4 regions of the Oenococcus oeni genome follow, and region 1 is predicted to be linked to each of the others. Evidence: predicted binding sites of a transcription regulator. Region 1 holds the regulator's gene; each other region holds the start of a gene.
What was found. The regulator Rex, encoded in region 1, represses fermentation and respiration genes when NADH is low (regulators of the CRP and FNR family bind a similar motif). The targets are predictions, from matches to a motif close to TTGTGAANTANTTCACAA.

Region 1 (7,943 bases):
TCAATATCGTTATAATCGGCTTCCAACTGCTGATACTCATGCAGGGATTTTCCGGTTAAACTTAATTTACGGGCATCCAAAAGCGCTTGTCTGACGTTAATCTGTGCCAACTTGTCTTTTTCTTCTACAACTTCATTCGCTCGTTTTGCATAGGAACGCTGAAAAAGTACGGCGGCCAGGTAACTGACCAGTAAAATTATCGAAATTATTAATAAGACCCAAATCATAGCTGCTTACTATTTTATGTCTTATGGAGGCAAGTCAAAAGCAACATCAGCTTTTCTTAAAATATAGTTCGCTTTAATACGAACATAGCCAGTCCTCATGCTTGCTTTTCAGCCATTGAGCGCGTATTATGGAATGGTTGTTTACAGCAGTCAAGCAGGAAGCTCGTCAACAAATCGATTTCAAAGCAAATCTTTGAGTAGGCAAGCTGTTAGACCGAAGTCGATTTGCACGAATCTTGGCTTGGCCCATTTACAACAGAATGGAGAATATATGTCACGTTATACCGGACCAAAATGGCGTTTAAGCCGTCGTCTCGGTATTTCTCTTTCTGGAAGCGGCAAGGAATTAGCAAGACGCCCTTACGCTCCCGGTGATCATGGAAATACCGGACGTCGTCCAAAATTATCAGAATATGCCACGCAATTGCGTGAGAAACAAAAGCTTCGTTTTACTTATGGATTGTCAGAACGCCAATTCCATAATTTATTCTTAAAAGCCGGCAAAATCCGCAAGGGTTTGCACGGTACCAACTTCTTTATTTTACTTGAGACACGTTTGGATTCAGTTGTTTTCCGTCTTGGACTAGCGTCTACCCGCCCACAGGCTCGTCAACTAGTAAATCACGGACACATTCTTGTCGATGGAAAACGAGTAACGATTCCTTCTTATGAGGTTAAGCCTGGACAGATCATTTCTGTTCGCGAACGTTCAAAGAAAATCGTTCCAATCCTTAACTCGGTAGAGGCTTCATTGAACAACACTCCCTTTGTTGAGTTCGATGCAGATAAGCTGGAAGGAAAGTTAACTCGTTATCCAGAACGTGAAGAACTTGGTGCTGATATTAACGAATCTCTAATCGTTGAATATTACAACCGTCTTGGTTAATTTATTAATTAAGAATCACCTGATGGTGGTTCTTTTTTTTACAAAAATATACAAAAAAAGAAGCCCTTCGGCTTCTTAGTTTTTTCAATTGCTTGTTTTAACCGTATGGTGGAACCAAGCTATTTTTTTGTCCAGCAATGCAACGGCATCATTGGCCAAATAAAGCATGTAAGTGAAGAAGAGGACCAGTGAGGCATCTCCTTGAACAGCAGTAACTCCCCACAATGCAACTTGGGCCGCTCCCTGAATAATCCAAAAGTAATAAGACTCTGAAAAACGCAAAGTTGTTAAAAGTGCTCCAGTTATTCCGATCGCCGCAGTGAACGAATCGATAATCGGGCGAGGTGTCTTGGTAATATAAATCTCAAAGAAATATAAGACAATCCAAGCTGCAAAGAAAACCACTGAAAACATTTTGTACCAATAAGACGAATCATGTTTCTCATTACGAGCTCCGACTTCGGAAATCTTGCGTACTTTCTTTTCAACATCAATCGCCCAATTTGGTGAAATCAAAACAGGTATGTCAAGTAGAACAATATAAACTCCCTGAAGAATCGCATCAGAAGGGTTTTTAGCGTGGATTGCAACCACAATATAAATTAATGCGGAAATCAACCCAAAAACTCCATTTAAGGGACGTGTATTCGTAATTGCAAGTGTTGTAGTGAAGCCTAAAATAGCGGCTACAAAAGTCCAAATTGCAATTGCGTTCAAGGGTGCGCTAAATGTTTGCCATGCAATAAAAAGATAGCCAAATAGCAAGAGTATGTATGACGATGTTGACCAACCAGACATTTGGTGAATGTACCAAGATGGTTTAAATAAATCTTTAAAAGTATGTTGTTGCTCCATATAATTCCTCCAATTTTTTGTTCTATACGCGAGCGCGCGTTATTAAGAGTAACAAAAAAATCCTGATCGAAATCAGGATTTAAAACAGTAATTTAAATTTATTCAATTAACTTTACTATCATTAAAAAACTTAATTAAAAATAGAGAATTTTACATCATTCCCGGCATACCGCCAGCATTAGGAGCAGCTGGAGCAGCTGGAGCGTCTTTCTTAGGAAGCTCGGCAACAACTGCTTCGGTAGTCAAAATCATAGCTGAAACAGAAGCGGCATTCTGCAAAGCAGAACGAGTAACTTTGGTTGGATCAACGATTCCAGCATCAATCATGTTAACCCATTCACCTGTCGCAGCATTGAAACCAACTTCTGGTTTTTCGCTCTTAGCACGTTGAGCAATAACCGAGCCTTCCAAACCGGCATTTTCAACAATTTGGCGTAAAGGCTCTTCTAGGGCACGAAGAACAATTCTTGCACCGGTAGCAACATCGCCTTGTAATGAATCAGCAACTTTCTTAACTTCAGGAATTATATTAACAAATGCGGTTCCCCCACCTGCAACAAAGCCTTCTTCAACGGCAGCACGAGTGGCATTTAAAGCATCTTCAATCCGATACTTCTTTTCTTTTAATTCGGTCTCAGTTGCAGCACCAACTCTAACAACAGCGACGCCACCAGCTAATTTAGCAAGACGCTCCTGGAGCTTTTCGCGATCAAAGTCCGAAGTAGTCGAATCGATTTCTTGACGAATCGACTTGATTCGATCAGCCAAAGCAGTCTTGTCGCCTTTGCCTTCGACAATTGTCGTTTTGTCTTTTGTGATAGTTACACGATTGGCTTGTCCCAATTGGTCAATAGTTACATCTTTAAGTTGTAAACCAAGATCCTCAGTAACAACCGTTGCACCGGTCAAAATTGCAATGTCCTGTAACTGAGCCTTGCGACGATCACCAAATCCAGGAGCCTTAACAGCAGCAACATTAAAGGTTCCACGCAACTTATTCAATACCAAAGTAGGAAGAGCTTCTCCAGTAATGTCGTCCGCGATAATCAAAAGAGAACGTCCCTGTTCGACAACGCTTTGCAAAACTGGCAGAATATCTTGGATGTTGCCAATCTTTTGGTCAGTAATCAAAAGATATGGATTGTCCAAATTTGTTTCCATTTTGTCATTATCGGTAACAAAGTATTGGCTCATATATCCACGATCAAACTGCATACCTTCAACGACATCCAATTCGGTCTCGATACCTTTGGACTCTTCAATCGTGATGACACCATCATGACCAACTTTTTCCATGGCATCGGCAATTAATTTACCAATTTCTTCATTAGCAGCAGAAATAGAAGCAATCTGTTGGATAGAAGATGAATCCTCAACTTCGTGGGAATTCTTGTTTAAACCAGCAACTGCGGCTGCAGTTGCTTTTTCAATTCCACTACGGATACCAACTGGGTTAGCACCAGCTGTAACATTTTTCAAGCCTTCATTAACAATAGCTTGAGTCAAAACAGTTGCTGTAGTTGTTCCATCACCAGCGACATCATTAGTTTTGGAAGCTGCTTCCGTAACAAGCTTGGCTCCCATGTTTTCATAATGATCGTCCAACTCGACAGCTTTCGCAATTGTGACACCATCATTGGTAATTGTTGGTGTTCCATAGCTTTGCTCCAAAACAACATTGCGACCCTTAGGACCGATCGTTGTCTTAACGGCATCCGCTAATTTATCGATTCCAGCTTGCATACGAGTGCGAGCATCTTCAGAAAAGCGTACTTCTTTAGCCATATATTACAATACCCCCAAAATATCTTTTTCGTGAACAATGAGGTAATCTTCCCCGTCGATCGTAACTTGAGAACCGGCATATTTATCAAACATAACTTTATCGCCGACTTTAACAGACTTGGGAGCTTTTGAATCTCCAACACTTGTCTCCGAAATTGCCACAACAGAACCCATCACTGGTTTTTCTTTGGCATTATTTGCAATTAAAATTCCGCCAACCTTTTCTTCTTCAGGTTGGTCAATACTAAGAACAATTCGATCGCCTAATGGTTTGATCATGTATGTAAAACCTCCTTTTAATTTGTTCCGCGTAAAATTATAACGCAATTGGTCAAAAAAGGTCAAACTTTTTGACAAAGTCTGACCTTTTTAAAATTAAATTGAATAATGCCTATTTGGCACTTTTAATGTTTTCAAAATTATCAACGAAATAAATCAAAGTCTGCATCCCGGTCGTTAAATCAACATGCTGGACCCTGACACTATTTGGAACCGTGATTCTAATCGGAGAGAAGTTTAGAATGCCCTTAATACCGGCATCAACCAATTGGTCGGTAACTTCCTGGGCGGATTTTCCGGGAACCGTCAGAATTGCAATCATAACATTTTCTTTATTTAATTCGCTTTTTAAATCGCCAATCGAATAGACCGGGATCGTTTCACCCTTTTCATTATCGATCTTCAGTTCCTTTTTCTTTGGATCGACATCAAATCCCATTACAATCTGAATGTTGCTTGAATGAACAAAGTTGTATTTCATCAAAGCTTGGCCTAAATTACCAGTTCCGACCACGGCAACTTTATTAAGCTTGTCCTGAGACAAAACCTTGCTAAAGAAATCCAGCAAAGCCGAAACATCATAACCGAATCCACGCTTTCCAAGAGCTCCAAAATAAGAAAAATCACGACGAACCGTGGCTGCGTCAAATTTGATCGCCTCGGAAATTTCTGTTGAATTGATCCGCTTTATGCCTGCTTCATGCAGCGAGGATAAATAATAATAATAAATCGGCAAACGTTGAGCGGTTGCGCGTGGTATCTGTGTATCAGCAGTCATAGTATATTCAAATCCTTTCATTGACCTAAGATATATTAATTGTAAACGAATTAGATAAAAAGATCACAAAAATTGTGAAATGCTCACATTCTTGCAAAATTTAAAGATGGATCAACATTCAAATCAAGTGGTGCAAATAATCTCTGTTTGTAATTAAGATAAGCAGCTGCACCGATCATTGCTGCATTATCACCGGATAATTTAATCGGTGCTTCCGTAAGTTCAATTTTATATTCTTTCGATAAATTTTCAAAAGCAGTTCGTAAAGCCAAGTTGGCAGCAACGCCGCCACCGAGCAATAGCTGCTTTGGTTGAAACTTTTCAATTGCCAATCTACTCTTTTCGGTAATTGCTTCAACGACTGCTTTTTGAAAACTTGCAGCAACATCGTTCCTATTGAATTCTTCTGAGACCTGTTCGTGATGGTGAACGTAGTTTAATACAGATGATTTCAAACCGGAAAAAGAAAAATCAAAATCGTCTTCGGTATGTGCAATTGGAAATTTAATAACAGCCTTACCGTGACCAGCCATTTCTTGAATTTCTTTGCCAGCTGGATATTTAAGGCCAAGAATCCGACCAACTTTATCAAATGCTTCGCCGGCAGCATCATCAAGCGTTGTACCGATGATTTGAAAAGTATTCTCTTTTTCCATCCAAAGTAATTCCGTATGACCTCCGGAAACCATAATTGCCAATGCCGGATAAACCGTTGCTTTGACAAAGTTGGCTGCACTGATGTGCCCGGCTAAATGGTTAACGGCAATAAAAGGTAAATGATGGACCATAGCAAATGTTTTCCCTGCCATCAGACCAACCAATAAAGATCCAACTAAACCAGGACCGTAAGTTGCTGCCACCGCGGACAATTGCCGTTCAGGATCATTAATACCGGCTTTTGTCAAAGCTTCTTCCGTTACGCGATTGATCCATTCTAGATGATGGCGGCTGGCAACTTCGGGAACGATTCCACCAAACCTTTGGTGGCTGGCAATTTGAGTGGCGACAACATTGCTGAGAATTGTATTACCGTTTTTAACAACTGCCGCACTCGTTTCATCGGCTGAAGATTCAAAGGCTAATATTATATCATCTGTTTTCTCATTCATAAGCACCATTCCATCTCAATTGCATCCTCATGATCATCATCGTAATAACTGGGCAATTCCTGTATCTCTTTAAAACCGAGCGTTTCATAAAGCTTACGCGCTTTTCTATTTGAACGGCGAACTTCCAAAGACAGAATTCCCAGATTGTTTTCTTTAACCAATTGCCCGGCAAACTTAATCAAGTAACTGCCAAGTCCTTTGTTTTGCCAAATCGGCAGCACGGCAATATTCGTAATGTGCAAATCATGTTGCCGTTTGCGATAAGAGATACCAATGAAAGCAATCGCCTGTCCACCAACATTGGCCGACAAATACAAATTGCCGCGGCCTTGATTGATTTCCGAAACAAAAGCAAATTGATTCCAAGGGGCGGAGCCGGTATAAACAGCCTCTTCAATCGCGACTAATTTTTTCGTATCTTCCAAATCGACCTGGCGAATCAAAATTTGTGTGTTGGCAATCTCGATCCGTCGTTCGCTAAAACCCTCGATTTTTTTAGACTTCAGAAACATATTTGCTATATTCCCCATCCTTCGCTTCCGGATGTTTCGCTTCCCAATTCATTTCGGCAGCTGTTTTTCGCAGGTAATTGGGAACAAAGTGATCAGGATCAATGACCGGTAAAAACAAAGCCGACTTTGCCAGAACTTTTGGATCGATTAAACGATTGGATTTCTGCTCGACAAATTTAAAAGCATTATCCTTGATTTCATTTTTGAACTCGTCGCCGCTTCCTTCTTCAAAAACAAAGCAGCTATTCTTTGGCAGTTGTTTTAGCAGCTTGGAAAAAACCCAGTGTTTTTCAGAAACTACAACTTTTCCCTGCTGATCATAAGCTGCGGCAAAAACGTTATGGTTGCGAGCATTAATCAGCGGTACTTTCAATTGACCGGCAGTAAGCTTTATTGAATCACTAATTGCAAAAAGGGTTGAAACCGCCACCAAATCGCAGGAAAGCTGACTGGCCAAAATTTTGGCAACCGTTGCGCCGATCCTTAATCCAGTAAAAGAACCAGGCCCGGCTGTTACCACTATTCTATCCAAATCTTTGTAATCCCAAGCTGCTTTTCTCATGAGTTCGGAAATAGCCGGTAAAATCTTCATCGAATGTGTTCTGGCCAGATCATGCTCATGATTATGAGCAAAAAAAAGGCCGGTTGTCGAATCGAAAATACCGACATTCAGCGTCGATCCGCTTGTATCAAAAGCTAAAATTTTCATTGTTCTTTATCATCATAGCCATTTGGATGTTTAGTCATCCAATTCCAGGCAGATTTAATTTCATCCTCAACGTTACTTAATTTAGGATCCCAGCCAAGTACTTCCTTGGCTTTTTTCGGGCTAGCAACCAAAGCGTCCGGATCACCGGCGCGGCGGGGGCCAATCTCAACTTTAAAATCAATTCCAGTCACCTTTTTGGCGGCACTGATTAATTGTTTATTTGACATGCCCATTTCTGTTCCCAAATTGAAACGATTGGATTTATTTTCTCGTTGCAAATATTCCAAAGCCAGAACATGAGCATCTGCCAAATCAACAACATGTACGTAATCACGAACGTTTGTACCATCAGGAGTATTGTAGTCATCCCCAAAAATAACCATTTTATCTTTCTTGCCCTGGGCGACCATTAAAATATTTGGAATCATATGCGTTTCCGGATTGTGATCTTCGCCAATTGAACCATCGGCCTTGGCTCCGGCAACATTGAAATATCGAAGGGCAACCCCTTTAATTCCATAAGCTTGATCGGACCAAGCCATAATTTGTTCCATCTGTAGCTTTGTCAATCCATAAGGATTAATTGGCTTTTGTATTTCATCTTCGGTAATCGGGTTATGTTTTGGAACTCCATATGTCGCAGCGGATGAAGAGAAAACGATCTTTTTAACATTGTGATCACGCATTGCTTCAAGCAAAGAAATCACACCGAAAGTATTATTGTCAAAATAAAAAAGTGGTTTTTTCATCGACTCGCCGACTTGAGTTAAAGCGGCAAAATGAACGACTGCATCAAAATCGTT
Region 2 (7,943 bases), 700 kb from region 1:
AATTTGTCAAATTTATCGTCTAAACGTTTAGCCACGCTTGCAAGCTCAGCCGATTCCTTTGCAAATACATCACGAGCGATCTCATAATAAGCCATCAGCGGACCTCTCCTCTTGGCTGGCCAGGTGTTCTTGAAAAATATGATTGGCAGAGACTAAAATCGGTTCAATCTTGCTCAAATATAATTGATTATCGGCATCGGAGATAGCTTCCGGCGGATTAGGATGAACTTCGGCGAAAATGCCGTCAACGCCGATTTCCAAGGCAGCCCGCATCAATGGAAAAGCATAATCCCGATTGCCACCGGAATGATTGCCATGAGCACTTGGAACTTGAACAGAATGAGTCGCATCGAAGATGATTGGAAAACCGGCTTCCCTCATCTCGATCAGACCGGTCATATCAACAACCAAGCGATGATAACCAAAGCTGGTTCCCCGCTCCGTGATCAGAATCTTCGACGTAATTGGGTCGATTTTGGAAGTTGCCGATTTAATATCTTCAGGTGCCATGAATTGGCCCTTTTTGATGTTAACGACTTTTCCGGTTTTTGCAGCCGCCAACAACAAATCGGTTTGTCGACTCAAAAATGCTGGTATCTGTAAGACATCGGCAACTTCGCTGACTGGCTGACACTGATATGATTCGTGGACATCGGTCACAATTGGTAAATCAAAATTCTTTTTGATCCTTTCCAAAATCGCGAGGCCCTTTTCCAAGCCGCTGCCTCTGTCGGAATCAGCGGAACTCCGATTGGCCTTATCAAAGGAAGACTTAAAAACATAATTGATATGGAGCTTTTCGGTAATTTCCTTCAGTTTCTCGGCAACTTGAGCGCAAGTTTCATATGATTCAATTGCACAAGGACCCGCTAAAAGAGTCAATTGAGAATCTTTAAAAGCAAAATCTTTAAAAACGGTAGAAATTTTTTCTGTCATAAACTTCTCCTTAAAATAAATTTTGAAAAGATGATCTTTCCTTCAATTTGAAGGAAAATGAAAAACAGTATGAAATTGTTAATTTTATACAAGTATACAGAAAAAAGATTAAATAAAAATTACTATTTGATTTCACGGAGTGGTTGCTTGCGTATTTCGAAAGAAAAAAATATTTTCCTAGGAAACGGTCAGAACCCAGATTAAACAACTATTTGCTAATTAAAAAAATTTTTCCAGGCATCATTGACTGCCTTATGACTTTTATCCCAAGGAAAAATCTTCGCAACGCCAAGAACGTGCGACTTTTTGACAAAACCAAAATATCTACTATCTTCAGAAACTGAACGATTGTCCCCCAAAACAAAATAATTGCCCTTTGGAACTTTAACAGCTTTTCCATCAATCCAATGAGATTTTCCGGAAACAAAAGCCGATTTGCCCGATGACAGATATGACAAATCCCAGTTCCCGGTTCCTGTAGTTCGGTTATAACGAGAAATATATGTTTGAGATATTTTTTTGCCGTTAACATAGATATTTCCGTTGGAAGCTTTAATTTTGTCGCCCGGGACACCGATTACACGCTTGACATAATATTTTTCTCTGGCTTTAATACCGGGGTCCTCTTTTTTAGCATTAAAAATAATTACGGAGCCGCGATGTATTTTTTCCAGCTTGAAAGCCCAAACTCTCTGGCCGTTTTGGAGGTTATTCAACATTGAATCGCCATCGACTTTAACCGGAACCAAAAAAAACGAATGAATTATAAATGCCAGTAATAACCCAATCGTTATCGGAAAAATCCATGAAAATATTTTTTTAATTTTACCCATAATAATCCGCCCAGTCTTTCTAACTAAATAGGCTACTACAAGACCTTGATCATTAAAAAAAAATTTTAAGAATATCCAAAGAAATCATATTATTTTTGAGTTGATTCAATCGGATTTTATATTGGAAAATTTAATCTTCTTTGTTGGTAATTGATATTTGTAATATCTGATTTAAATTATTATAATGGATTGATGTAAGCGCATCCATTGATGTTGCTTACAGTAATTTACACTTTCAATTTTTTATGTTTACATCAAAAAACGTTTATGCCCACCCACTTTTTGGGGCATTTTTTTAACTCAAAAATACTAGTCGATTAATTAGGAAGGCCTATTGACAAAAAAGCTGCCAAAAAAAAGGAATCGATCAGCGAGATCTCCGGAACAACAGCTTATGCGTGAAATTGAAAAAAAGATAAATTACAACAGTCGCAAGGAGGACAAGAAGCAAGTAGAGGGAAAAAATCGAAATAATAAAGACCCACACAGCATTGTTTTTCAATAACAGCGAATAGGTATCGTGGATTCCCTCATAATCAAACAATAGGTGCTTCGTGGCATCCAGAATCGTCAATAATGTAGTGATAAAAAAACCATATTTAAAACTTCTTTTTAGTACTTTAATTTTCATCGGTAAAAAATAATCTTAATAATTATACAAAAAAATAATGCTTAATATAAAATCAATCATAAAAGCGATCTGGACAAAAAAGTTCTTAAACAATTATCAATCGTTTGATATAACTATGAATTAAAAAACAGCCACAAATATGACTGTTTTTTAGAGAAAACTAAATTTTAAGAGAAGAACTTATACGAGGACGTTGTTATCAACGCCAAAGTTTATTATAATACATAAATGTAAGCGAATACAACAATGTTGCTTACAACTTCTTTCGATTTCAAATTACTTGATGTTTGAATTTGTGATTCTCTATTTTAAATAACTGCAATTGATGATAAAGATCGTGGTTATATTAATACTCTTATTGGATTGTAATTAATTAAAACTCCCGATTACTTGGATCGGGAGTTTTTTTAACTTAAATACTCAATGTGTATACGAATTTCGTTTTTAATATTTGACCAATAATCAAGTTATTCATTTTGCATCGTAAGCTTCTTGGAATATTTTAACGATATCCTCTTTAGTACCTTTACGTGGATTGGAAAATGCATTGCCGTCTTTTAAGGCATTTTCTGCCATTAAGTCGAAGTCTTCGGGTTTTGCGCCGATATCTTTAATCGAGTGTGATATACCAACATCTTCAGATAGCTGTTTCATTGCTTTAATTGATAATTCGGCGGCGTCTCTGGTTGACAATCCATCAGTATTTTCGCCCATAATCCGTGCCAGTTCGGCAAAACGTTCCGGATCGGCGATTAAATTGTATTCTTCAGCATAAGGAAGAAGCAACGCACAGCAAACACCATGTGGGGCATCATACTGGCCACCCAACTGATGAGCCATTGCATGTACATAACCGAGATTGGCATTATTAAAGGCCATTCCAGCCAACATCTCGGCTTCGACCATTTTGGTACGAGCTTGAAGATTGTGTCCGTTAGCAACAGCTTCACGTAAACTGCTTTCAATTAATTTAATCGCCTGAATGCATTGTGAATCAGTAATCGGATTATGATCAACCGAAACATAAGGTTCAACTGCTTGAACAAAAGCATCCATACCAGTTGCAGCTGTTAGTCCCTTTGGAATGTCTAACATCAATGTCGGATCATTAAACGACACAAGAGGAATATTTCTCCAGGAAACAACAACGAATTTGAGGTGCGTCTCTTCATTAGTGATAACAGCATGCCGGGTCAATTCCGAACCAGTCCCGGCTGTCGTGTTAACAGCAATCAACGGAGGCAGCGGATTTTTCAGCGTCTCGATGCCGGCCAATTTTGTAATGTCGTCGCCATTCGTCATAATGATGCCGGCACCTTTTCCGGTATCATGGGCTGATCCACCACCAACCGTAATAATTGAATCAGCGTCCTCCTTCTCGTACAATGTTTTGACTTCTTTAATGTTATGAATTTTTGGGTTCGGTTCGACTTCGTTATAAACAACATAATCGACACCGGATTTTTTTAAAGAAGCAAGTGTTTGAGCAACAGCACCATTTTTTAAATTCTCAAGAAACTTATCAGTTACAATAACCGGTTTCTTCATTCCCAGCATTTTTGCACGTTCGCCAATTTTTGAAATGACCCCCGGACCAAAGAAATTAACACTGGGCATCAAAAAATCATATGCACGCTCTACCATATTTTTAAGCCTTCTTTCTGGGATGGATAATACTATTTTGTGTTATTCATGATAAATATATCACAAGGAAACTTTTCGGTTAAATCAAAGGTCGTGAATGAATATTTATTGGAATATTTTTATTTAAATATTTTTATTTTTTAATTAAAATAATTTATTTTGGTTAAAATTAAAGTTGCTGAGTTCTTTGATCAAAAACAAATAAAGCTTATTGACGAGAAAAGCCTCATAGCTTTCTTAATGAATGATTAGCAAAAATAAAGGAGAACGGGTGTTGAATGGACAAAAATATAAACCTAGATCGTGCGATCGAACTTGCAATTGCATTGATGAACCTCAATTCTAATTTTCAGCAAAAGTATGATTCAATCGAGTTGACAAGAGAAAGCGACATAATGGAGCTTGTGAGGATGTTTAAAAAAGACTTGGACAACATGTCCTGAAAAAGTATTTTAAATCTAAAATCTCACTGACCAGCTAATTTTCAGGCAGAGTGTATAACGAACGCTTGGAAATATTAATTTTGAATTTATTTGAATAAATTATTTCACCCGTGACTAAACGAGCGGCAAAAACAAAATTTGTTTTCGAATAATCCAAACCGGTGAACTTTGCTGAAATAGATTTTTTAACGGTAGAAAAACTAATGTCTACGAAAAATCCGTCCAAACCGTCTAGTGAAAAAGGAACATAAACCATTTTATTAGCCGTCTTGGATATTCTTTCACCCTCAACAAGGAGCGTTCTAATATTTAAAACAATTTTATTTTTTGGAATAACTTTATTATTTTCCGATTTTGGTTCGACGATTAAATAGAGTCTATCAAAAAGAATTGGTACACCCTTCTCCTTTTTCAAGAGAACCCTTATATAGTTAGTTTCTCTTTTGCCATCATCACTCAAATTTTTTTTTGAAATTTTGCCGTTTTTAACCAGCAGTTTCCCTTTAAACACGGGCAGCCGATTGAAGGAAAAAGCAATAGCAACGAATAAAATGATGATCAAAAGTATAAATAATGTTTCTCTTAAAAACTCGTTGGAAAAATTTTGTAGTATAAATTTAATTATTTTAGTTAAAATTAGCCTCTTTTTACTATATCTAAATTAAAAACTTTATTCTCATTATGCCAAAATTTCTGCATGAAAATTTAAAATTAAATGATTCTTGAAAACAAAAACTTCAAAATTCGGTTTCAAGATTCAGGCCTAAGATTGTGTGCTTGAAAAACGTTTTCAAGTATAATGAGATGCAGCAATCATAGTTCTTGATGAAATACGAAACGTCTGATGACAGCACGCTATATTGAAATTTATCAACAATTCAAAACAGATATTATTCAGGAAAAGTACCCTGCCAATTCTTTTTTGCCGAGCGAAGCAAAAATAGCCAGTCAATTTTCCTGTTCTCGGGATACCGTCCGCAAAGCTTTATCACATTTGGAAGAGGACGGTTTTATTCAAAAGCAGCATGGCCGCGGATCACAGGTTTTGCAACATAGTTTAGTCAACTTTCCAATTTCTGGTTTAACAAGTTTCCAAGAATTAAAACAGGTTCAAAGGTTGGATGCAAATACAAAAGTTGTGTTGCTTAAGAGACTTCAATCAACGGCTATGAACCGACAAACGACTGGTTTTCCGGCCAAAACCAAACTATATCACCTCATTCGCGTCCGTTATATTAACGGTTTGGCCAGTGTCATTGACGAAGATTATTTCGATCGGAGCGTGGTGCATAATTTAACAGCTGAAATTGCTGCTGGTTCAATCTATGAATATTTAGAAAACACAGAGAAGCTTACTATTTCATATGCTGAAAAATCAGTGACAGCAGAATTAATCAGCAAGCAGGATCGCTTGTTAATGCCCGATCTTCCCGAACGGGAGAACCGTTTAATCCAAGTCGAAAGTCGTGTCCATTTAGCCGACACAACATATTTTCAACATACGATCAGTAGACACCGACCTGATAAATTTCAATTTAATGAATTCTCCCGACGCCAAAAAAAATAACGAAAAACCCGCTCTTAAAAGATCGGGTTTTATTTTAATATTTAATTGCAAGTGTCTCGTATGGCTTAAGAGTTAACTGCCTAGCAATCCTTTTATTCGAATAATTCGACAATATAATTTTCCCGCCAAGAGACTCTAACGGCAGTGATAAAGTAATTTTTTCTTCACCAAAATGGTTGATTACAAGTAATGAATCTTCCTGAAATTGTCGTTTAAAAGCAATTATTTCGGGAATGTCTGGAAAGAAAGGTTGATAATCCCCTTTAGCAATAACTTTTTCTTGTTTTCTCAATAAAATAAGTTGTTGGTAGAAACTAAACAATCCATTCGGGTCAGACAGATCCTTAGCAACATTGATATCTTTATAATTTCCATTAGCCAACCACGGCTTGTGTCGTGAGAAACCAGCATATTTTTCTGAATTCCATTGCATTGGTATTCTAGAATTATCACGTGACTTGCTTTTAACGATTTGGAAAGCTTCACTAGCTGAGGTCCCTTTTTTCAATAATTCTTTATAAGCATTATGGGATTCGACATCGACATAACTATCGATAGATTTGAAATCCGGGTTTATCATACCGATTTCCTCACCCATGTATATATATGGAGTGCCCCGATTCAAATGAACAACGGCAGCCAACATTTCCGCTCCCAAACGGTAATATTTCGGGTTGGAAACGAAGCGGTTAATCGCACGTGGTTGATCATGATTGTTCCAAAACCAAGCAGGCCAGCCGTTACCATCCGATAAGCCCTTTCCCCATTGATGCAGAACCTGTCGCAATTTTTGAAAATCATAAGGTATTTTGGTCCATTTATCGCCATTTTGATAGTCGACTTTTAAATGATGGAAAGTAAATGCCATCGACAGTTCGTGACGATCCGGTGCCGTGTATTCAACTGCGTTTTCAACGCTAGTTGAGCTTAGTTCGCCGACCGTCATAATATTATTTTCTTTAGCAAAAACGTCTCGATACATATTTTGCAAGTAATCATGGACGATTGGTTTATCCGTATACATAGTTTTACCGTCCCCGCCAGTCGGATCGTCTAATAATTGCTGATCCTTGCCAATTACGTTGATTACATCGAAACGAAAAGCTTTCACGCCTTTATCAAGCCAAAATTTCAACACATGATTTACTTCCGAAACAACTTCCGGGTTCCGCCAATTCAAATCCGCTTGGGAAATATCATATAAATGCAGATAATCCAAGTCAGTATCCCCAAACGATGCCCAGGCGCTGCCGCCAAATTTGGACTGCCAGTTATTTGGAGCGGAACCGTCAGCTTTTTTGGGTCTAAGAATATAATAAGCCTGATATTTTTTGTCCCCGGCCAAAGCTTTTTGAAACCATTGATGAGTTATCGAAGTATGGTTAAATACCATGTCCATCATAATGCTAATATTATGCTCAGCCGCTTTGGAAACAAGTTCCTTAAAATCATTCATTGTGCCAAAAATCGGATCAATCGCACGATAATCACTAATATCGTATCCATTATCGCGTTGAGGGGAAGGAAAAATCGGATTCAGCCACAAATAGTCAATTCCTAATTTGGCTAAATACGGTAAATTTTCAATAATTCCCTTCAAATCGCCAATACCATCATTGTTGCTGTCTTTGAACGATTTTGGGTAAACTTGATAGACAACTTTATTTGCAAAGTCAGACATAGTTCCGTCCTTCATAAATTAGTTAACTGCCTCCTTAAAGACATTCTTTCTCTCGACGTTTCTTACCATGTCAACGTCGTTATCCTTGAATCCCCAGAAGTAAACAGCTAGGAACGAAACAACCGTCGTTACAATACTTGCAATTACGAAAATCCAAATATTATTCGGGTTTGTCTTTGAGAAGAAGGAAGGAAAACCAATCCAGGAT
Region 3 (7,943 bases), 330 kb from region 1:
TCAGGTTGGTTACGATATTTTAAATATCGATGCGATTCATAAAGCCGGACTGCGTGCGTCAAATGTCGCAGCTTATTCGCCAAGAGCGATTGCCGAATACACATTGACACAACTTTTAAACCTGATCCGTGACAACAAGAGATATTATCAGGCCACAGAATCGGGTAATTGGTTATGGTCTGCAGCCCCTCAGGGGAAAGAAATCCATGATCTAACGGTCGCTGTTATCGGCGCTGGACGTATTGGTTCGGCTCTGGCTGAGATGCTTCATGTACTTGGCGCGAAGGTTTTGGCAGTTGATCCGGTTTACCATGCTCAAAATGAAGCTTTTTTGGATTATACAAATCTTGACGATGCTTTGAAAAGGGCTGATGTTATCACTTTCCATACGCCTTTAAACAAGCAGACCAATGGTATGGCCGACAAAGATTTTTTTCAAAAAGTTAAAAAGAATGCATACATTTTAAACTTTGCCCGCGGAGGGATTATTCAAACTTCGGCTTTATTGGAAAATTTGCGTAGCGGAAAATTAGCTGGAGCAGCTCTGGATGTTTTGCCCAATGAAACCGAGTTTATGGGCAAAATCCAAAATCCTGACAAACTTCCGGCTGATGTTCAGGAATTAATGTCGAGGGACAACGTTTTACTGTCGCCACACGTGGCTTTTTATACGAACCTGGCCGTTAAAAATATGGTTGAAATAGCTTTAAACGATGCGATTGCCCTTTCTCAAGGCAAACATATCGAGAATGAAATTCTTTATTAAACTTTTAAAAATAATTTAAATCAATCCCTAAAAACAGTCAAAAAGCTCTCCACAAACTAATTGAATTTTGTGGAAAACTTCACTTTATTGCTTTTTTTGAAAACGCTAACATCAAGTTAATGAAGGATTTATAAATCTGGTTGGATCGGAAAAAACTTGATAGAACTGATTCTGAATTGGATTTATTTATCCTTCAGAGTGAAATAATTGATTGTTTTTTATATCAATTCTTATTTTTGTACCAGAGGGGGATGCGAGTGTTACTAGGAAGCATTGAAGCTGGCGGTACCAAATTTGTTTGTGCCGTCGGCAATGAGGATTACCGGACAAAAAATATTGTTCGTTTTCCAACGACTACACCAGAAGAAACATTGACAAAATGTGTCGAATATTTTAAGAAATTTGACGATGTAAAAGCGATTGGCGTTTCTTCGTTTGGACCGATTGAATTGCGTCGCAATTCGCCTAAATATGGTTACATAACAAATACGCCAAAACCCGGTTGGGCCGATGTTGATTTCGTAGGTCGTTTAAAAAAAGATTTTGATGTACCAATTCATTGGACCACTGATGTTAATGGTTCGGCTTATGGAGAATATGTTATTTCGACTTTATTCAACGAGCATATTAATTCTTTGGTTTATTACACGATCGGAACTGGTGTTGGTGCCGGCGCGATTGTGAATGGCAAATTTATCGGTGATCTTGGCCATCCGGAAATGGGGCATGTACGTTTAAAGCGTCATCCGGATGATTTGGACTTTCCAGGAATTTGTCCTTTTCACGGCGATTGCCTTGAGGGACTCGTTTCCGGTCCGACTTTTGAAGCGCGAACCGGTAAAAAAGGTCAAAACGTTCCACTGACTGACCATGTTTGGGACATAGTGGCTTATTATGTTGCTCAAGCAGCGATTCAAGTTACTTTGACACTTCGCCCGGCAAAGATTGTTTTTGGCGGCGGCGTCGTTAGCGAGGAATTTTTGAAAAAGGTTCGTGTCCAGTTTAAAGAGCTGTTAAATGATTATGTCGATGTTGGAAAACTGGAAGATTATATTGTGATGCCGGCAATCAAGGAGAACGGATCAGCGACTTTAGGCGATTTTGCTTTGGCACTTTTGGAATATCGTAAATAAAGTTAGTGAAAAAATTATTTTAATAGTGATATAATACAATAAGTGAATTATTTCACATAAAAGGGTTTGAATTAAAGATTATTTCCCATTTTGAATAATGATTCCTTTGTTGATTCTTAAATTGACAATTGTTGAAAAAAGGAGATTTTATTATGGCAACGATGGATGCATTAGTATTAACTGCCGTTAAGAATATGAAAATTGAACAAGTCGACAAGCCTCAAGTGAAGGCAAATGAGGTTTTGATCGAGACCAAATACGCCGGAATTTGTGGAACCGACCATGCTCTTTACAATGGTTTGCCGGGTTCGGCCGCTGCGGTTCCACCAATTGTTTTGGGACACGAGAATTCCGGGGTTGTTTCCGAAGTTGGTGAGAAAGTTACAAGCGTCAAGGTCGGCGACCGGGTAACGGTTGATCCGAACATATACTGTGGCCACTGTTTCTATTGCCGGACTGGCCGTCCAGAACTTTGTGATAATTTGTCGGCCGTCGGTGTTACCCGTAACGGAGGTTTGGAACAATACTTCACAGCACCTTCGACACAGGTTTACAAGGTTCCTGACAACGTTTCTTTAAAAGCCGCCGCCACAACCGAACCGATTTCATGTGCTGTTCACGGTGTTAAGTTGTTAAAGTTAACGCCTTATCAAAAGGCTCTGGTAATCGGTGATGGTTTTATGGGTCAATTGTTTGTTCAACTTCTGCGTGCTTACGGAGTTCATCAAGTGGATTTTGCCGGTATTATCGATGAAAAGCTGGCTCTGAACAAAGAAAAATTTGGCGTTACCAATACTTACAATACGACTCGCGACAAGATTCCGGCTGATTATGATGTTGTGATCGAAGCAGTCGGTCTTCCCGAAACACAAGAACAAGCCGTTAATGCAACTGTCAAAGGAGCGCAAGTCTTGATGTTTGGTGTCGGAAAACCAAATCAGGAATTCAAAATGAATACTTACGAGGTTTATCAAAAGCAACTTACAGTTCAAGGTTCCTTTATCAACCCTAATGCTTTTGAAGATTCTTTGGCATTGTTGTCGAGCGGGAAATTGGACGTATTGTCTTTGATTAGTAATGAACCATCACTTGATAAAGTTTCCGATTATCTTGATGGCAGTGTTAAAAATGTCAGCAAAGCTGTTGTTAAAGTAGGTGCTTAATCGATGTCTTCTAATATCTCAGCAACATCAAAAACAGAACCAATACAAAAAACACGAACAATTTCAATGCAGAGCTCAATTGCTTACTTCATCTTATCGCTGGTTATTAACTCAGCTGGAAATGTTTTGACACTGGTAACAAGTGCCAAAATCCATCCTTCTTATTTAGGAGCTGCTTATTGGACCGCTGCAACAGTAAACTTCGGAGATGCGCTTAATTGGAATCTTTTCTGGGCCTTTATTATTATTGGTGTTCTAACAGTAATTTTGAACGCGATTCTGATCGGTCATTGGTCTTGGTCAAGAGCAATCGGAAATATGATTTTTATGGTTCCTTTCTCAGCATTGATTCAGGTTTTCGCTGATTTTTTCAATGGTGTTTATCCGGTATTCAAAGGCTTGCCAGAAGCCCACAGTTTAGGAATGATCATTCTTTATATCGTTTTAAACTTCTTCGGTGTTGCCTTGATCGCAACTGCTATCTCGATTTATCAAAGAGTTAATCTGGTTTTGCATCCGGCGGATGATTTAATGCAGGTTCTGCGTTTTAAATATTTCAAAGGCAATGCTGCAGCGGCGATGTGGGTATCCTATATTCCACCAACGGTTCTGGCAATCATTGCTTTAATTATCGATCACCAGTTTACAAATTTGGGCTTGGGCACGATTTTCGCCTTTCTCTTTCAAGGTGGAATTACCGGTTTTGCCGATAAGCGGGTCTTTCTCCATCTCCATCACCAGGCACTGGATGTTGGAAAACAAATTAATTAATAAAAAGGAGAATTTCAACATGGCATTAAAAAATTTCTTTACCGGAATTCAACACGTGGGTATTCCTTCGGCTGATTTGGATAAAACGATCGATTTCTATAAATCGCTTGGTTTTGAAGAAGCCGGATTGTTCAAAAACGGCAAGAATCGTTGTGCATTTATGCGCTTTGGCAATTTAACGATTGAAACATGGGAAGGCGATCCAGCGGTTATGAAGGCCGGTGCAATTAATCACATTTCCCTGAATACAACGGATATCGAAAAAGCTTTTAGCGCTGCTAAAGAACAAGGCCTACGTTTGGTTAATGATGAAATTCAATCAATCCCTTCGTTCTGGGATCGTGGAATTCGTTTCTTCAATATTCTTGGGCCAAATGAAGAAACAATTGAATTTTGTCATATTCTTTGATTTTTCAAAAATAAGTTTTAAAAAACGGATCAAATAACGGTCCGTTTTTATTATTTATTCTGTCTTTTCAATCGCTTTTTTTAAAGTTTCCAAGTCTAATTCGCGTCGGCGAAAATCGGGATTTTCAATTGGTAGATGCAACTGGAAATCCTGAAAAATCTGAACCTGGAGGTCGGCTTTTTTGATTTTAAAATCTAATAGGTGCCCTCCGAATTGACGATCATCGGAGAGAATGTGAAGGTGAAAGCCGGCCGCGGTTGTCCCTTCATACATCGCTGCTGAATAATAGCCAACCATCGTTGCCGTCAGTGAATCAGCATGGAATTCATGTTGCGCTGCCGCGACCTTTGAAAATGGCGGGTATGGTTTTTCTTGTTTATCGGCTGATCGCGCCAAAACATTTGTAAATTCTCCGTGTACTCTAATTGCGGCAAAGACATTTTTAAGTTTATATTCTTCTTCAACCCTTTTTTGAAAACTATCGGAATCAAGATTAATTAGGCTTTCGCTCTTCAACTTTTGATCGAAGTAGTTAATATTTGCAAAGGGTGCTTTTTCGTGCTCGATGTCCATTTTTTGGACTTTTCCGCTGCTGGGGATTCCATAAGCCACCCCATCCAAAACTATTAATTCGACCCCGATTCCGGTTGTTGTACCAATACCGAAATCGCCGTGTTCGAGAAGATCTTTAAGCAGTATTGTCCCATCATATTGGCCATCCATAATTTGAGCCAAAGTGCCATGTTGATAAGCTTTTGTTAAATCTTTCATTTTTAATCCATATCTCCTTCGATCAATTCCGAATAAAGTTCGGTATCGTGCGAATAATCGACTGGAATATCGACCAAAACCGGTCCTTGATCCCAATTAAACGCCTCAGTCAAAACTTGGTCGATTTTTGTAGGATCATCTACACGCAAGCCTTTTGCTCCAAAGGATTCGGCAAACTTCACAAAATCGACTTGACCAAAATCGACTCCGGCTGATTTGCCGTACTTCATTTCCTCTTGGAATTTAACCATATCGTAATGTCCATGATCGTTAAAAATAATATGAACCAGATTTGATTTCAGTCGAACAGCTGTTTCCAATTCCGCGCTGGAAAACATAAAGCCGCCATCCCCGGATACACTGACAATTTTTTCATTTGGACGAACCAAACCTGCCGCAATTGCCCAAGGCAAAGCAACGCCCAGGGTTTGCATGCCGTCGGAAATTAAAAAATGACGCGGACGATATGAACGGAAGAAACGGCTCATCCATATATATACCGAGCCAACATCCAAAGTAACAGTCATATTATCGTCGACTTGTTTTTGAATGGCGTGAACAACATCCAAAGGATGGGACAGACCGACTTTTGCGACAAATTTTGGGCCGCCAGGCTCGCTTTTAAGCTGTTCACGGTATTTATTAAGCAAAGAATTGCTTTCTTTTGACAGCGAATAATTATTGAGCTGTTTGGCCAATAGATTAATTGTTACCGGCATGTCGCCGACTAATTGAATTTTCGGATTATAATGTGCATCGATCTGGGCATGGATCGAATCGATCGTTGCAATCGGCAGTTTATTATTCTTGTTCCAAACACGCGGTTCATATTCAACGGCATCATAACCGAGTGCAATTACCAAGTCGGAAGCTTTTAAGAGTTGATCGCCGGTTTGGTTGGCAAATAAACCAACACGCCCAAAAAACGATTGTTCTACCAAAGACCGATCGATAACACCGGCACCTTGAAATGTTTCGACAACCGGCAATTTAGTTGCGTGCAAAAAATCATGGAGAGCTTTGACGGTTTTTTCGTCGGAACCGCGTTGGCCAACCAAAATAACCGGCAATTTTGCCTGACGTATTTTACCTGCCAGGAACTCGATTTGTTCCGGACTGGCCGGACCAGCAGAAATATTTTCTACTTTTTCCAAGGCTTGACTCGATACCGGACTGTCGTCAACGTCTTGTGGGAGACTGATGAAAGAGGCTCCCTGAGGGGCCGCGCTGGCAATATTGAAGGCATTTGCAATTACTTCGGATAAGTTTTCTGCATCTTGTACCTCGGTCGTGAATTTTGTAATTCCATTGAACAAAAGTACTGAAGGAGTCGATTGGTGTGTTCGGCGATAAAGATCCTGTCTTTGAACTTGGCCGGCGATTGCGACAACCGGATCATTTTCAGTCTGTGCCGTCAAAATTCCGGTTGCCAGATTCGATGCTCCCGGTCCGGATGTTACGAGCACTACACCGGGTTTTCCGGTCAGACGTCCGACCGCTTGAGCCATGAAAGCTGCGTTTTGTTCGTGTTTTGTGATCACGAGTTTTGGAGCATTGGAATTATTTTCAATTACTTCAAAAAGCCGGTCTATTTTGGCTCCGGGAATGCCGAAAACATATTTAACGTCATGATTTAATAGGGACTCAAGAACCAGATCGGCCCCAAAACGTTTCTTTTCTGTCATAAATAAATTCACCTCTGTCTTTTTTGTATTTTAACACTTGTGAATTTTCATTGACAACAAAAAGCCTGCTTTAAACAGGCTTTTCTTCAATAAAGTATATAGTTTCATAAACTTTATTTTGTGTATTTATCAATAATATCAGTCAACTGTTTTTGGTTGTGTACGCCAACGATCCGATCAACGACTTCACCGTCTTTTTTAACGATCAAGGTAGGGATCGCTTTAATTCCAAGTCCATTTGCCGTTTCCTGGTTTTGATCGACATCAATCTTGCCGAATTTAACACTCGACATTTCATTAGAAAGTTTTTCCAAGATAGGTGCCTGGATTTTACAAGGGGTACACCAAGTGGCCCAAAAATCAGTCACAGTCACGCCGGATTTGGTTGCTTCTTCAAACGAATCAGAATTTAATACTGAGATTGCCATATAATTCCTCCTTCTCTAGTTCTCATTGTACTTACTTACAATAAGTAATGCAAAAATAATTTAAGAAAGTACTTGCTTTGAGGTTGCTGGAGCCTTTATACTTAATCGAAAATCATGATCGAAAACGAAAAACAACTCAAACGAAACTTCGGCTTTTTTGGTACTTTATCTCTTGTTATTGGAACAGTCATCGGTTCCGGTATATTTTTTAAGCAAGGACGTGTTTTGCAGGAAGCCGGATCCGCTAAAATGGCGCTTTTGGCCTGGTTCGTTGGTGGGGTTTTAACCCTTTCTTCAGCGATGTCGGTTGCCGAACTCGGTTCGGAAATGCCACAGACTGGTGGTATTTATATATATTAGTAAGATATTTGGAAAATTCTGGGGTTTCTTGACTGGTTGGATGCAGATCTCTTTTTATGGACCGGCTTTGATTGCGTCCGTCTCTTACTTTTTTTCGACTTTGTTTGTCACTTTTTTTAAGCTGCCGACAAAAATAACGTTTTTTTATTTTTCGATGCGAAGTGTTGTGGCTGTTTCGATACTTGCGTGCATTTTGATTGCACTGATGAATATGCTGGAAAACCGAGTTAGTCGGACTTTTGCAATTACGACGACTGTTATTAAGATGATTCCTATTTTTGCTTTGATTCTGTTCGGTCTGTTTTTTTGGTAAGACCGGCGCGACTGGAAGCGCAATTTCAGTTCTATCCGAACAGGTTGATAAGGGCAATTTTGGTGTTGCTGTTTTGTCTACATTGTTTGCTTATGATGGCTGGGTAATTATTTCCAATCTTGGAGGCGAGATCAAAAATGCCCA
Region 4 (7,943 bases), 790 kb from region 1:
CGGGATCAAGGCAACCAGTGAAATAGCTCCCTTAGCTGAATATCCTTTTTTTAAATTACACGATATTTCCAAGGAAGATCGTCAATCTTGGTTGGAAACCGATGACGGCCAAAAGCTTGCCGCGGCTTTCACTGAAAAAATTAAAGCTTTGGCTGAAGATGAGTTTAAGGCTGATCATATTTTGCAGATTATCCGTGACTTGCAACACGATTTGCAAATCAAAGGGCGTCCTCTATGGAATCCAATCCGTTTAATTACAACTCACGAGGTTCAAGGACCGAATTTACCGGAAATTTTGGCAGTCATGGGCAAAGATTGGACAATTAAAAATATCCAGTTGACAGTCGCTGTTTGATAATTGGATGAGAGTTTTTCATCTCTTGAAAAAATTTCGATCGCTTTTGACAGATTGTTTTAATTAATGAATTCCTTTGTTGAGTGCTTTATAACCTATAATATTTTGGAAGGAGGAATTTATGCCAAAATATTTTTACCGCACTATTAATGATTTAAACGATTTAATTAAAGAAAATTTGGCCCGTTTACAATCGTATAATTTCGATTTGATTGTTGGCCTGCCAAGGCGGGGCATGATTCCCGCCACTTTGATCGGTTTGTTTTTAAATAAACCGGTCGTCAGCTTTAATGAATTAAATGCTAATTTGGCAAGCGAAAAAATTGGTTACCGCCTACAGGAAGAATCGGCTAAGTTTCCGAAATCTTATAGCAACATTTTATTGGTTGATGATTCAACCGATGAAGGGACTGTTTTTGAACAGGCCTTTTCCAAACTGGACGAAGCTACGGCAAAAAAAGTCACTACTCTTTCTGTCTATGCAACTGAAAAAGGCGGCGATCGAGTTGATTTGCATTTGGAAACCCTTGAAGAACCCAAACTTTATGAATGGAATATTTTGCATAAGAAAGCAGCTTTGGCTGATGCAGCGATGAGATTTGAGGGAATTATTGCGACTAATGCTATCACAGGTGCTTGGATTCCGGTCACTTTACCAAGCTATCCGGTCAAGATAATTTATTCCGGTCTGCGTGAAAGGCATCGGGAACAATTAGAGTCTTTCCTGCGGCAACATGGCGTTCAATTTGAGCAATTAAAGATGGAAGTTGTTTCTTCAAGGCAGTTGAAACAAATTGTGGCAGAGGAAAAGGTTGCTCTTGTTTATGAGAACGATATGTTTATTACGCGTGATTTAGTTGATACGATTGCTGTATACAACGTTTCCGGCAATTTCCTCGTGAATGCAAATACTAACGAAGAATTGGACTATGACGATTAGTTCTTATAAATATTTTCGTTTTTAGCGGGAGGCAAAGTCTATGAGCAAAACCGAGTGGATAGAAGATTTCAAAAGAATTAATGGACGCGATCCAAAACCACGAGAGTTTCGTAAGGCTTTGAATAAGGGCGAATTTACATTGGAAGAGAGCCTGGAAACCGATCCAATACAAGCAACTCCGCCTGTAGACAATCTCTCTCGAAAAGAGCTGCGGCAATTAAAAAAAGAAAGAAAGTTTTCCAGTCCGAAGAATGGGATTAGCTCGCTTGTTTTGGCTTTTTTCAGCCTTTTATTTACTTTATCGCCAATTCTTTTCATTTTGAATCCGGATATTCTTCTAAACTTTCAAAGTAAAGCAAATATTGAAAATCTCGCTTCACTTTTGATTGTCATGTTCTTCTTTGGCGTTCTGTTGCTTTTTGTGGCGATCGTTTTCGCGTTAACTAGTTTGTTTAAGGCACCGAGAAGTTTGGCAATTATTGCTTTTTTCTTTTCAATGATTAATTTGTTTTATGTTTATACGATAATTAATTTTGCTCAATCAGCAAGCGGCTATTTCAGCAATGCAGTCGATATTTTAGAAGACATTTTTAAATAATTAAAAAAACAAATAAAAACCTTCGTAATTAAAACAATTATATTGTTAGATCACGGAGGTTTTTAAATTATCAATTAATTTACTATGCTATTAGTCGGCTTTTTCCGGATGGCGTTGTAAGTAAACTACATGAGTATTGACATATTCTTCTAGACCGTGTTTACCGTCGGCACCACCGAGTCCGGATTCTTTCCAGCCGGCGTGGAAGCCCTGCATCGCTTCAAAATTGAAGCGGTTGATGTAAGTTTCACCATCCTCCAATTCGTTAGCAGCGGTTGCAGCAGCATCCATATTTTCGGTAAAGATCGAACTGGTCAAACCTAGTTTACTGTCGTTTGCCATATCGATGGCTTGATCCAATTTTTTAAAGGTTAGAATCGGCAGTACCGGGCCAAATATTTCTTCTTGGACAAGTTCGTCGGACTGCTTGACGTTTGTAACGACTGTAGCTGGATAGAAGTAGCCTTTCCCTTCAGGACGCTTGCCGCCACATTCGACTTTTGCGCCGGCTTTAACGGCCCTTTGAACCATTGCATCGACTTTTTCGACGGCAGCTTTGTTGATCAATGGTCCCATGCCGATATTTTCATGCTCAATCGGATCACCGATTGTTGTCGCGGCCATTTTGGCAACTAATTTCTTCGTGAATTCCTCGGCGATATCTTCTTGCACATAAACACGTTCACAGTTGTTACAAAGTTCTCCGTTATTATCAATTCTCGAATTAATAATCGAGTCGACGGCCAAATCGATATCGGCATCTTTGCAAACAATCGCTGGAGCTTTTCCACCTAACTCCAAACTAACCTTAGCCACGTGATTAGAAGCATCGGCCATAACCCTTTTTCCGGAATCAACCGACCCGGTTAAGGAAATAATACCAATTTTTTCGTTTTTGGACAATTCGCTGCCGACAACCGAGCCTGGGCCGGTAACGAAATTCAAAACACCTTTTGGCAATCCGACCTGGTTGGCTAACTTAGCAAATTCCAAGGCGATGTTTGGGGTATCGGAACTTGGTTTAATTACAATCGTATTTCCGGTTACAAGCGCTGGGGCAAATTTTCTGGCAATTAGAAAGAAGGGGAAGTTCCACGGCAGAATTCCAGCTGCAACTCCGATGGGCTGTTTTAATAGGGCAATGTTTTCGTTGGCGTTATCGGATTGAATTACTTCTCCTTCGTAAGTTCTTCCCTGAGCAGCCATGTAATCGATATAATCGGCTGAGAAAGTAACTTCTGTCATCGCCAACGAGAGAATTTTCCCTTCTTCTTCACTCAAAGTGCGGGCCAAGTAGTCAGCGTTTTTGCGAATTAGAGCAGCAATTCTAACTAGGTAAGAACCTCGTGTTGCAGCGGGGACTCGTTTCCAGTCTTTTTGTGCTGCATAGGCATCGTCAATCGCCTCTTTAACTTGTTTTAATGAAGCTGAAGGCACCTGCGAAATTGCTTCTTCGTTTGATGGGTTATAAACGGTTATTTTTTCTCCATTATCAGAATCAACCCATTCACCATTTATATACATTTGATATTGTTTTAGAGCCATAATAATTGCTTCCTTTTATTTAACAAAAGATTTCAATTTTATTTATCTGTAAGTTGGATCAGTCGCCGGGCTGATAATCTTTATCGATGACCAAGACCGGCTTGATTGTTTTACCGTTAACAGAATCAGCATCTGCTTCGTTTATCTGTTCGAATGGGTAGAACTTCTCTGTTTTATCAAACGGGAATTTACCCATTTTGTAGTATTCGATTAATCTTGGAATGTCGACTTGAGGAATTGAATCACCCATGTTGACGCCAATAACTTTCTTGTCCATGACACAAAGATCATTCCATGAACTGATATTGATTAATTTTGGTGTTACGGCAATCAAGGCGCTCGTTCCACCGGCACCCAAGGCTTTAATCGAGTCGGTCATAACAGACTGGACGCCGGTTGTGTCAACCGCGTAATCGACACCGCGGCCATTGGTTATTTTTTTAATGGCATCGACCACGTTCTCGTTTTTGCTGTTGACAACATCGGTTGCCCCGACTTCTTTGGCCAAATCCAAGCGGGACGGAACAATATCGACTGCAATTACTTTCGTACAGCCAACAATGATTCCGGCCATCATTGCAGCCAATCCGACCGCTCCGGTTCCAAAAACAGCCATTGTTGAACCAGGTTCCGGTTTTAAAGTATTCAAAACAGTTCCCGAACCGGTTACGTAACCACAGCCGAGCGGTCCAAGTTTACGCAGGTCGAGACTCTTATCGACTTTGATTGCATTTCTTTCGTGAACAGTTGTATGAGTCGTGAATGATGATTGATCAAACATATCACTTACGTGGTGGCCGTTCTCTTTAAAATGATCACTTCCATCGGGTTTGGTTCCACTCAAATTATATTTGGCATAGTCCAGGCACTGAGTCGGTATGCCCTTTAAACAATTGACGCAGGTGCCGTCTGAATAAAATGACATAACGACGTGATCACCTGGTTTAAATTGTGAAACCCGAGGACCGACTTTTTCGACAATTCCGGCACCTTCATGCCCAAGAATTGTCGGAAAAGTCCATCCGGCATCTCCTTTTCTTAATGCTTCATCGGAATGACAAATTCCACTTGCAACAACCTTTACCTGGAGTTCGTCATCGTCCATATCAGCCAATTCGACATCGTCTTTGATTTCAAATTTATCACCAACTTTGGGAATAACAGCAGCTTTAATTTTCATAATTTAACATCTCCATTTGTGTTGTTTGCTTAACACGCCTCAAAGATAGTTCAATGTGAATAAATTTACAAGGTCTTTTTAGGCAAAAAATGCAAGTTGAAAACTGTTTTTGAAAATTAAAAAGCAGGAGTAAGAACTCCTGCAAATCAGTAACTGTTTTTTTGAATAAATTTAATTACGAGTCGATTGAATTCATCGGCTGACTCCAGATGTGGAATATGACCGCAGCCTTTGAAAGTATAGGCCCTTGCAAAAGGGCTCAAACTTGCAGCAGCCTTTGAATGCTCCGACGACCATAAAGGGGAAGCCGAGCCGGCCAAAAATAAATGGGGAACAGTTTCATTTTTGATTTCTTCGCGCCAATCCTGGACCAGAGAGTCAAGCAACAAAGGTTGATTGAAATGAAAATCGAAAGGTTGATAGCTCCTATAGGCCTCTCCCAAGATTCTTTTTATTTCGCTACTGATTGGTAATCTGGTCAATTTGGTCGTTTCGATTAAAGCTGCATTTTTATAAAAATTTTCCCAACTGCTGTTAAACAAGCCGAAAACCCAGTCGTTTTCACTAATTGCTTTGGGAGATTGATCTTCGGTAACAACTGCTTTAACGTTTTGGCAACCGAAGAAAGATAGGTAGGCAAAAATTGTCGATGCCCCCATTGAATGGCCGATCAGAACGGGTTTTTTCAGCTTGAGATGATTGATTAATTCTGCTAGATCAAAACCGTGACGAGCTATCTGCATTCCATAGGGAACACTTTGGCTTTTTCCGTGGTTTCTTCGATCGTAAGTAATTACTTTAAAACCGGCTTTCACAAAATCATTGATTTGTGCCGCCCAAGTTGCTTCATTTCCCGAGTAGCCCTCGATAAATATCAAAGCCTGCCCATCTTCTTTTCCTTGAATATGGTATTTGATCCTAACTTTATCATTTGTTTGAAAATTAGCCATACAGCCAGTATAAAATAACTATCATTTTCAAGGAGATTGTGAATTAATTTATAATCAGATATTTTTATAGAAAAATTAAATTTGTAATAATATCAAAACTTTTACTAAAAAGAAAAGCCCTTTAAACAGCCTTTTTGAACCAATGTTCAATTTGCAGACTTTTTTTCAGTGTTAAAACAGAGTCGTTAATTAAAAGCGCTTACAGAAATTGTGGGCAACATTTCACAAATTAGAGGTTAGAAATGCAATTTATCAAATACTTTGGGAACGACGCCTACACGAATATCGCGATGGATACTTGGCTTTTATATAATTTAAAGCCCCAAGAAGCGGTCTTTTCTTTATGGCAGAACAAAAATGCTGTCATTGTAGGACGAAATCAAAATACCTTTGCCGAGGTAAATCAAGATTATATTGACGAGCATGATATCCAGGTGGTTCGTCGGGTTTCCGGTGGCGGAGCTGTTTACCATGACTTGGGAAATATTTGTTTTACCTTTTTTGTTCCGGTAGCGAGCAGTGCGGAAGTCGATTTTCATAAGTTCGTCAAACGAATGTACGACGCATTGCGTGAAGTCGGTATCGATGCACAGATTACCGGCCGAAACGATTTGACTGTCGACGGTAAAAAAGTCAGCGGTAACGCCCAACGTTATGCCGGCGGTTATTTAATGCATCATGGAACTTTGCTTTGGAATTCAAATGTCGAAACAATGGTTAGTTCATTAAATGTTGCCGACGAAAAATTTATTTCCAAGGCAGCGACTTCGGTTCGTTCACGAGTCGGTAATATCAAGGATTATGCTCCGGCCGGATTAAGTCTAGAGAAATTCTGGGAAGCCCTGCAGTACTATTTATCCGACGAAGGCAAGGATCGAGAATACGTTCTCAGCAGCGCGCAAAAACAGTCAATTATTGATTTACGAAATAAGCAGTTTGCTAGCTGGGATTGGAATTATGGCCGAAGCCCGGAGTTTGATTTCAATAATCATCGAAAATTTGATGCCGGCGCGATCGATGTACACGCAAATGTTGATAAAGGTTTGATCAAAGACATTGTTTTTACCGGCGATTTCCTGGGTGTGCGCGATTGGCGGGAGATCAAAGATCGATTTATTAATCAGCCGTTCAATGCAAATGTAATTTACGATATCTTACAAAAAAATGTCGATGGCCAATATTTTGGCGCAATTGATAATCGTGAATTGGCAGATATGTTCAATGCTAAAACTGAACAAAAATTATAGGAGGAACAAGATGTCAAATATCTCAAAAACAAATGATCAGATTTTGGATTTTGATTACCAGCTAAAAGCTCAAGATGATGCTTTTCCAACGTTAAAGGTTTTGGACAACGATGGTAAAATCGTTGACGAAAAAGCTTTGGAACGTGCTGATTTAAGCGATGATGATCTGATTAACATTTTTCATAATATGCTGCTTAACCGGCAACTGGATATTCGTTCAACTAAATTAGCAAGGCAGGGCAGGTTTGGTTTCTTTGCTCCGACCGCTGGACAGGAAGCGTCGCAAATGGCTTCGGCCTATGCTTTTCACGATGAAGACTGGCTCTTTCCGGGATACCGTGATATTCCCGAAATAGTTGCTAAAGGATGGCCGATCTGGAAGGCGATTCTATGGAGCCGCGGTCACGTCGTTGGGAATGAATATACGACCGATGATGGTAAAGAAGTTAATTCTTGGTTTCCACAAATTATTATTGGCGCGCAGTATGTGGAGGCAGCCGGTGTCGCTTTGGGATTAAAGAAGCGAAACAAAAAAGCTGTTTCTTATGCTTATACCGGCGATGGTGGCACTTCGCAAGGCGACTTTTACGAAGGAATGAATTTTGCGGCGGCTTATCATGCAAATGAAGTCTTCTTTGTTCAAAATAACGGTTTTGCTATTTCGACTCCACGCAAACTTCAAACTGCTGCTCCACATTTGGCGGCCAAAGGCTGGGCAGTCGGCGTTCCAAGTCTGGTAGTCGACGGACAGGACGCAATTGCTGTTTATCTTGCAGCCAAAGAAGCACGGGCTTGGGCAGTTTCTGGCAAAGGGCCGGTTTTGATTGAGACTCTGACAGACCGTTTCGAAGCTCATTCTACTGCCGGAGACGACCCCCTTCGTTACCGTACCAAAGAGGATATTGCTGATTGGTGGAAAAAGGATCCTTTGATTCGCATGCGCAAATATATTACGGACAAAGGACTTTGGGATGAAGACAAAGAGAATGATTATATTGCCCAGATTGATGCCCGAATCGATGAAGATATTAAAAAAGCCGATAACATCGACAAGCAAAAAATCAGTGACTACTTGAAGAATACTTTGGAAGTTCCTGGTTATGCAATGAAAGAGCAAATTGAAAAATT

Region 2: J3U91_RS03570 (iron-containing alcohol dehydrogenase) is a predicted target of Rex. The motif match lies at 4,093-4,110, and genes of this name have one in related genera.
Region 3: J3U91_RS08835 (zinc-dependent alcohol dehydrogenase family protein) is a predicted target of Rex. The motif match lies at 1,940-1,957, and genes of this name have one in related genera.
Region 4: J3U91_RS01495 (NAD(P)-dependent alcohol dehydrogenase) is a predicted target of Rex. The motif match lies at 4,672-4,689, and genes of this name have one in related genera.

The regions. Positions count from the first base shown of each region.
Region 1 covers NZ_CP084701.1:1,370,137-1,378,079, forward strand. The annotation lists gene ezrA (septation ring formation regulator EzrA) at 1-227, opposite strand, end outside; gene rpsD (30S ribosomal protein S4) at 499-1,113, shown strand; gene pnuC (nicotinamide riboside transporter PnuC) at 1,198-1,968, opposite strand; gene groL (chaperonin GroEL) at 2,119-3,753, opposite strand; gene J3U91_RS07230 (GroES family chaperonin) at 3,757-4,032, opposite strand; gene J3U91_RS07235 (redox-sensing transcriptional repressor Rex) at 4,145-4,810, opposite strand; gene tsaD (tRNA (adenosine(37)-N6)-threonylcarbamoyltransferase complex transferase subunit TsaD) at 4,894-5,919, opposite strand; gene rimI (ribosomal protein S18-alanine N-acetyltransferase) at 5,916-6,431, opposite strand; gene tsaB (tRNA (adenosine(37)-N6)-threonylcarbamoyltransferase complex dimerization subunit type 1 TsaB) at 6,415-7,140, opposite strand; gene galE (UDP-glucose 4-epimerase GalE) at 7,137-7,943, opposite strand, start outside.
Region 2 covers NZ_CP084701.1:673,213-681,155, reverse strand. The annotation lists gene J3U91_RS03585 (KpsF/GutQ family sugar-phosphate isomerase) at 1-95, opposite strand, end outside; gene kdsA (3-deoxy-8-phosphooctulonate synthase) at 82-936, opposite strand; gene lepB (signal peptidase I) at 1,152-1,769, opposite strand; gene J3U91_RS03570 (iron-containing alcohol dehydrogenase) at 2,872-4,044, opposite strand; gene J3U91_RS03565 (hypothetical protein) at 4,522-5,049, opposite strand; gene treR (trehalose operon repressor) at 5,332-6,054, shown strand; gene treC (alpha,alpha-phosphotrehalase) at 6,089-7,735, opposite strand; gene J3U91_RS03550 (PTS transporter subunit EIIC) at 7,754-7,943, opposite strand, start outside.
Region 3 covers NZ_CP084701.1:1,699,082-1,707,024, reverse strand. The annotation lists gene J3U91_RS08845 (D-2-hydroxyacid dehydrogenase) at 1-766, shown strand, start outside; gene scrK (fructokinase ScrK) at 1,024-1,899, shown strand; gene J3U91_RS08835 (zinc-dependent alcohol dehydrogenase family protein) at 2,052-3,062, shown strand; gene J3U91_RS08830 (DUF6198 family protein) at 3,066-3,833, shown strand; gene J3U91_RS08825 (VOC family protein) at 3,853-4,242, shown strand; gene budA (acetolactate decarboxylase) at 4,297-5,013, opposite strand; gene alsS (acetolactate synthase AlsS) at 5,016-6,698, opposite strand; gene trxA (thioredoxin) at 6,812-7,126, opposite strand; partial or broken gene J3U91_RS08805 (APC family permease) at 7,241-7,943, shown strand, end outside.
Region 4 covers NZ_CP084701.1:289,492-297,434, forward strand. The annotation lists gene gltX (glutamate--tRNA ligase) at 1-355, shown strand, start outside; gene J3U91_RS01480 (phosphoribosyltransferase) at 477-1,295, shown strand; gene J3U91_RS01485 (hypothetical protein) at 1,336-1,893, shown strand; gene aldA (aldehyde dehydrogenase) at 1,984-3,438, opposite strand; gene J3U91_RS01495 (NAD(P)-dependent alcohol dehydrogenase) at 3,497-4,618, opposite strand; gene J3U91_RS01500 (alpha/beta fold hydrolase) at 4,765-5,568, opposite strand; gene J3U91_RS01505 (lipoate--protein ligase) at 5,811-6,815, shown strand; gene J3U91_RS01510 (thiamine pyrophosphate-dependent dehydrogenase E1 component subunit alpha) at 6,826-7,943, shown strand, end outside.